DNA from 2 places in the Streptomyces sp. A5-4 genome. Region 2 is predicted to be linked to the other one. Evidence: riboswitches for the same ligand, from Rfam matches in the RefSeq annotation. Region 2 holds a riboswitch; the other holds the start of a gene.
The links. A riboswitch is a leader RNA that binds a small molecule or an ion and turns the genes downstream of it on or off. The one in region 2 is predicted to bind FMN.
Positions count from the first base shown of each region.

Region 1: it holds a riboswitch for FMN, as region 2 does, so the genes downstream of both, ribD (bifunctional diaminohydroxyphosphoribosylaminopyrimidine deaminase/5-amino-6-(5-phosphoribosylamino)uracil reductase RibD) here and ACLLJJ_RS10185 (transposase) in region 2, are expected to answer to the same signal.

Region 1 is NZ_CP178591.1:1,024,976-1,028,535, forward strand. Features, by position in the region: gene ACLLJJ_RS04675 (riboflavin synthase) at 1-471, opposite strand, end outside; gene ribD (bifunctional diaminohydroxyphosphoribosylaminopyrimidine deaminase/5-amino-6-(5-phosphoribosylamino)uracil reductase RibD) at 474-1,529, opposite strand; FMN riboswitch at 1,723-1,853, opposite strand; gene ACLLJJ_RS04685 (ROK family transcriptional regulator) at 2,083-3,258, opposite strand; gene ACLLJJ_RS04690 (MFS transporter) at 3,372-3,560, shown strand, end outside.
Region 2 is NZ_CP178591.1:2,214,273-2,217,832, reverse strand. Features, by position in the region: partial or broken gene ACLLJJ_RS10195 (chitinase C-terminal domain-containing protein) at 302-1,117, opposite strand; FMN riboswitch at 1,786-1,905, shown strand; gene ACLLJJ_RS10190 (hypothetical protein) at 1,877-2,008, opposite strand; partial or broken gene ACLLJJ_RS10185 (transposase) at 2,139-2,369, shown strand; gene ACLLJJ_RS10180 (FadR/GntR family transcriptional regulator) at 3,277-3,560, opposite strand, start outside.

The sequences.
Region 1 (3,560 bases), 1.2 Mb from region 2:
GATGGTGAAGTGGTCGGCTCCCGCGTCGACAACGGTGAGGCTCACCCCGTCGACGGTGATCGAGCCCTTCTCCACCACATAGCGGGAGAGGTCCGCGGGGAGCGAGACCTTGACGATCTCCCAGTGCTCGGAGGGTTCGCGGCCGACGATGGTGCCGGTGCCGTCCACATGGCCCTGGACGAGGTGTCCGCCGAGGCGCCCGCCGAGCGCCATGGGGCGCTCCAGGTTGACGCGCGAGCCGACGCCGAGGGCGCCGAGGCTGGAGCGCTTCAGCGTTTCGGCCATCACGTCGGCGGTGAACTCACCGTCCCCGAAGTCGACGACGGTGAGACAGACACCGTTGACGGCGATGGAGTCGCCGTGCTTCGCGCCTTCGGTGACGACGGGGCCGCGCAGGCGGAAGCGGGAGGCGTCGCCGAGGTTCTCGACGGCGGTGATCTCACCCAGTTCTTCGACGATTCCGGTGAACACGCTCAGCGCTCCTTCGGGGTGGCAGTGATACGCAGGTCGGGGCCGATGCGGACGGTCTCGGTCACATCGAGCCGCAACGCTTCGGTGAGGGTGGTGATTCCGGCGTCGCCGAGGGCGGCGGGGCCCGCGCCGAGAAGGACCGGGGCGAGGTAGCCGGTGACGGTGTCGACGGCGCCGGCCGCGACGAAGGCTCCGGCGAGCGTCGGGCCGCCTTCGAGGAGTACGGACACGACACCGCGGGCGTGCAGGGCGGCGAGCAGCGCGGGGATGTCCAGGCCGGTCGCGGTGCGCGGCAGCCTCAGCACGTCGGCGTGCGGCAGGTGCCCCGTGTCGGCGTCGTCGGCCACCGCGATCAGTGTGGGCGCGGCGTCGTCCAGGACGCGGGCGCCGGGCTTGACGGCGGTGGCGGAGGTGTCGACGACGACGCGCAGTGGCTGGGTGGCGCCCTCGATGCCGCGGACGGCGAGGTGCGGGTCGTCGGCGCGCATCGTGCCGGAGCCGACGACGACCGCGTCGGCCTCGGCGCGCAGCCGGTGGACGTCGGCGCGGGACTCGGCGGAACTGATCCAGCGGCTGGTGGAGTCGGCGGCGGCGATCCGGCCGTCCAGCGTCGCGGCGTACTTCCAGCGCACGTGCGGCCGTCCGCGGCGTACGGAGGTGAGCCACGCGGCGTTGCCGACCTCGGCCTCGGCGGCGAGCAGGCCCTCCCGGGCCTCGACGCCGGCCGCGCGCAGGGCGTCGCCGCCGCCGGTGGCCTGCGGGTTCGGGTCGCCGACGGCGTACCGCACGCGGGTGATTCCGGCGGCGATCAGCGCCTGGGCGCAGGGGCCGGTGCGGCCGGTGTGGTTGCAGGGTTCGAGGGTGACGTACGCCGTGCCGCCGCGGGCCCGCTCGCCCGCTGCCCGCAGGGCGTGCACCTCGGCGTGCGGGCCGCCCGCCCGCTGGTGGAAGCCTTCGCCCGCGAGCTGCCCCGAGGCGTCGAGGACAACACACCCGACGACCGGGTTGGGACTGGTGAGGCCGAGTCCGCGCGCAGCGAGCTCAATGGCTCGGCGCATGGCCTGTTCATCGGCTGCGGCTCGGGTGGCCACCGGTCTCCTGCCTTTACGGGGCACGGACTCCGGGGCCTGTCAATGACGACAGAAGAACGGGAACACCACTGGTCGGAGACGGCGACACCAAGGCCGGAAATACGGATCGCCCGTGGGACGAAACGCCGACAGCGGCGTACCGAAGACCTGTGAGGGCCCGCCGCGCACTGCCTCCCATCCGGACTTTCACCGTCGGTACAGGAATTTCACCTGTTCAACCGGTCACTGGAGGTGACCGGGTCGCGGACTATAACCGCCGGTTCGGAATTACACCGACCCCGGAGTGCGCTGCTATTGGTACACGGCCAGTCTGCCACGCCTGATCGACGGCCATACATGAACGACCTGTGGCCTGGCTCACACGGGCGCCCCGCGGTGTGCACGCGGCGGAGGGCCGGGTACTGGATCAGTAGTGGGCCGCCCGCGGGCACTCGATGCCCGGCGGCCCCCACGGCCGGCGCCCGGCGGCGGACACTTGGCCCTTGCCGTCGCCGGGTCCCGGGCGGGGCCGCCCGGCGGGTCACCCGGCCCCAGGGGCGAACACATCGTCCTGGGCCGCGTCCCTGGCCGTCAGCAGCGCCCCGCGCAGCACCGCCCCGTCGCCCAGCTCCCCCGCCCGTACCTCCGTGCGCAGCGGCGAGAACCCGGCCAGCCGGTCGGCCACCCGGTCGGCCAGCGCCGCGCCGCCCGCGTGCCCGATCTCGCCGCCCAGCAGGACGCAGCCGGGGTCGAGGACCGCGGTGACGGCCGCCACCCCGACCGCGAGGTGCTGGGCCAGCGCTTCGAGGAGGGGGGCGCCGCGCGAGCCCGCGGCCAGGGCGGCCCGCACACCGGCCGCCGCCGAGGTTCCGCCGTCCGTCTCGATGCCGTGCCGCACGGCGAGTTCGGCGACGGCGGCGGCGGACACCAGGGAGTGGAAGCCACCGTCGCAGCCGGTGGCCGAGGGCAGCCCGACGGTGCCGGGCACCGGCAGGAAGCCGATCTCGCCCGCTCCGCCGGAGGCCCCGCGGCGGAGCCTGCCGTCCAGGAAGAGGGCCGCGCCGACCCCGTGGCCGAGCCAGAGCAGTACGAAGGTGTCGCGGTCACGGGCCGCTCCGAGCCGCTGCTCCGCCACGGCCGCGAGGTTGGTCTCGTTCTCCACGAGCACCGTGGCCGGGAGCCGTTCCTGCAGGGCGGCGACCAGCCTGCGGTGCCAGGCGGGCAGCCCGGTGGTGTCGCGCAGCTCGCCGGTGGCGGGGTCGATCAGCCCCGGGGCGCCGATGCCGACGCTGTGCAGCCGCTCCGCGCCGGCCCGGCGGACGGTGCGTTCAAGGAGCGCCACGGCCTGTTCCACGGCGGGCCCTGTGCCGGTGGCGTTCTCGTCGATCGGCAGGGTCGCCTCGGCGAGGGTCGTGCCGAGCAGATCCGCGACCACGACGGTGACGCCCCCGGTCCGGACGTCGAGCGCGGCGAGATGCGCCCGGTCGGCCACGATCCCGTACAGCCGGGCGTTGGGCCCGCGCCGCTGCGCGCCCGCCTCGCCCACGACCGTGATGAGGCCGGAGCCCTGCAGCCGCTCCACCAGGTCGGCGATGCTGGGGCGGGACAGCCCGGTGAGTTTCTTCAGCTGTCCTGCCGTCAGTGGCCCCTCGTCCTGGAGCAGTCGAAGGGCGGACCGGTCGTTGATGGCCCGGGCGGTGCTCGGTGATGCGGGCATGCCACGGATCCTCTCAGATTTATTTCACCTATTTATCAGGCAGGGTTCCTGATAGTTTACGGCCGCACGTGGGACGGGCCGGGCGGGACAGGGATCGGGGAGGGCGGGGACGTATGGCAGGCGAGAAGGTCTTCAGTCAGCAGCAGTTGAGGCAGGCACGGATCGCCGTGGCCGCCGTCTTCTGTGTGCACGGCGCCGTCACGGGCAGCTTCGCCACCCGGATCCCGTGGATCGCGGACCACGCGTCGGTCGGCGCGGGACAGTTGGGCCTCGCGCTCGCCTTTCCCGCCATCGGCGCCTCG
Region 2 (3,560 bases):
TCCGCGTTCGACGTAGCAGCGCGCACCTCAACGGAGCTTGATTCAGGCGGCGTTGCTGCGACAGGGCTGCCTGCCGACGGCCCGACGGAAACCTCTCCGTGAAGTGCGATCATGGAATGGGCGCGGGGGCGCACCCGAGCTGTGAAGGACCCCCGCCGTGGGCCGCCCCGACAAAGCCGCGCGTGCGGCCATCGCGCGCCGCCGCTCGGACGCCATTGACCTACGACTCGCCGGCGTGGACTGGCTCACGATCGCCCGCAAACTCGCCGCCGACCCAACCGCCAAGCGGGCAGACCGGGGGTCAGCACGCGCCCTGGTCCTTCCAGACGCCCCAGTCACCGGTGGTGCCGGGCTCCTCGTTCTGCGTCCACCAACCGGCCTTCCAGTTGTGGCCCTTGTGCGAGACCGCGTTGCCGCTGTTGTAGACCTGACCCGCGACGTACGCCGGGTTGGTGCAGGTGCCGCCCGGAGGCGGCGTGGTCGGAGGGGAGGTGGGGGGAGTTGTCGGCGGAGTGGTGGGCGGAGTGGTGGGCGGGGTCGTGGTGCCAGGCTCCACCACCGTGGTGCCGCGCGCCAGGTCGCCGGCGAGGGCGTAGGTCGTGCCGGAGATGTTCACCGTCCAGTTGGAGGGCGTGGACACCGGCAGGTAGTAGTTGAACGCCAGGTCGACCGAGGCGCCCGGTGCCAGCGCCTGCCACGCCGGGAGCTTGAGGGAGACCCGGTGGAAGTCGCCCTTCAGACCACCGACGTTGCTGCCGGTGTGGTCGCTGCTGATCACCTTCGTGCCGAATCCGGACTGATCCGAGGCGTTGTTCGGAGCCGAGATCGCGTAGTCGAACTGGAACTCGGGGCCGCCCGGCAGTGTGGTCCGGGTGTTGTTGGTGATCTTGATCTTCGGCGTGATCGGGTAGTTGGAGTCGCCGAGCTTGAACTCGGTGAACTCCGTAGTCACGTCCACGGCCTTCTTCGGCAGCGCCGTGTTGGACTTGCTCGCGCCGTACGGAGAGGCCGCCTTGAACTTGTCGTACATCAGCGAGGTGAGTGTGTCGCCCATCTCGTACTGGCCCTTCGCGGCGTTCCAGGCGTAGTCGCCCGCCATCTCCCAGACCATCGTGCCCACGGAGATCTTGTTGTCCCCGCCGACATGGGCGAAGGCGTAGTTCAGGTGAGTGACCTTGGACCACGGGATGTTGTTGGCGAGGTAGGCGGGGGTGTCGTCCTTGCCGGTGCGCCATCCGGTGAAGTAGCCGATGACGCGGCGCTGGTGGTCCGCGCCCATCTTCTCGCGGCCCTCGGAGTCGTAGACCGAGCAGTACGGGACGTCGACGCCGGCCGTCTTGTACAGCCCGTCGGGGCGACACGACTCGTTGTCGGCGGCGTGCGAGACGCCGGCCGAGAGGCCGCCGACCAGCAGTCCGGCGATTGCGGCGCCGGATGCGAGAAGGATCGCTCTCGTACGTATGGGGGACGGCGTGGTGCCTCCTGGGGAGGGGAGGATGTCAGGACACAACGTGGATCAACATGCGCAAAGGTGACGCTGGTTGGCCCGCGACGTGCGCACATCCGACGGGCTGGCTCCCTGAAAAGATGAAGGGAACGTTAAGAGGACTAGACCAACCTCAATAGGTCTGGACCAACGCTCGGTCGGAAGTGCGCGTCCCGCGCCGGCCGAGCCCAGCCGACGCGACAGTGGCGCTCAAGGATGGCTGGTGTGTCATCCAGGCCACACGCGCTCACCCGCATGGCCGCCGATCGCCCGTGGCACACTGGCCCGAGTAGCAGTAGTAGCGCACTCCGGGGTCGGTGCAATTCCGGACCGGCGGTTGTCGTCCGCGGCCAGCGGGCGGTTGGGCAGGTGAAATTCCTGGACCGACGGTCACAGTCCGGAGGGGAGGCAGTGCGCGGCGAGCCGGTCACCGGTACGCCGCCGTCGGCGGTCCATCGGCGTACCCAGCGGATACGTCTCGAAGAGGCCGTTCGTCCGGCCTCGGCGTCCCCGCGTGCGCACCCGCTTCTCTGTCGTATCCCGACAGGCCCCGGCGGCCGTGCCCGTTTGAGGCAGGAGGACCTGGCGGCGCCGCACGCGAGATCGGTGTGGTGGCCCCGTGGTTGGGCGTTGTGTCGGCAGGATTTGGTGGGTGTCTGCTGATCTTGTGCCTGATGCCCTGTGGGAACGCATAGCCCCGCTGCTGCCGCTTCGACCGCCCCGGCGGCACCGGTATCCGGGGCGGTTGCCGACCGATGACCGGGCTGCTCTGCGGGGCGTCGTGTACGTGTTACGCAAGGGTGTGAGCTGGCGGGATGTTCCCGCAGAGCTGGTGGGCTGCAGCGGGGTGACGGCCTGGCGGCGTCTGCGGGACTGGACCGAAAACGCGATGAATTGCGCCTAATGCAACACTCGATGACCTAACGCGCCTGCCGTTACTGCTGGTTGACGTCCTGCGGAAGTCGCTGACCGAGCGTCCACTCAAAGCGGCGACCTGGGATCTGAATGACTGCCGCAACAATGTTGCGTTGGCTACAACAGCCTTGTGGTGACGGAGGCTCCAGGGTCAGCCCGGCTTGTATTGGCCCCGAACGTCGTGCACCTCGACCCCGCCGGGGCGGTCTTCGAGGCGATGAAGGAAGGGTGGGCGCGTCAGCAGGCCGCGCGCTTCTTGAAGGCGACGAGGATCGAACCCCCTGGCGGGGGATTCATCCTCCACACAGCGCGCCGGAAGCCGCAGCCGCCCAACTCCATACAGCTCACCCTGGAGTAGAGAGGATCTGCCGGGTAGAGTGGCGGGATGTCTGGCCTGTATGAATGGCCGCAGAGGCTCCGCCCCAGTTCAGGGGCGGAGCCTCTGCGCGTTGGAAGGCAAATCCGCTGCGGGGAGGTTCGGCTACCCGCTCCGAGCTGTCGCGATCGTCCCCGGACCACTCCGCCCGTCCCCAAGGGGACTCGTTGGGGACACATTGGGGACGCAAGGACAGGAACAGACTGACAAAGGCTCCAGAGCACCAGCGCACGGCACGCACTCTGAACTGGGAAAACGTCCAAAATCAGAGCAGAGGAGCAAGGGCCGCCAAGATTCCCAAAGGACTCATAATCCGTCGGCCGTGGGTTCGAGTCCCACCCGCCCCACCGCGCGGCTTGCATGCAGGAACGTTTCAAGCTGCGGAACCATCGAGGCCCCCACTGGAGTGGGGGCCTTTTGTCAGGTCCGGGGCGCGCATTCGGCCGGGATTCGGTTCCGGCGGGGTTCGGCTCGTGGTCGGCCGGGCCGGGCCGGCCCCTCAGTCGAGCTGCTCCCGCAGCCACTCCTCCACCGCTCCCACATGTGCCGCCGCCGCCACCCGCGCCGCCTCCGGGTCGCGGGCCGCCAGGGCGCGGAAGATTCTGCGGTGCTCCTCGCGGGTCCGGCCGAAGGCTCCCACCTCCTGGTGGCCTCGGCGTACCCGTGCGCGGAACGTGCGTGAGGAGAGCCCGTCGATGATCGCCGCCAGCGCGTCGTTGCCGGCCGCGCGGGCGATCGCGCGGTGGAAGGCCATGTCGGCGGCGAGGAACTCCTCGGCCTCCT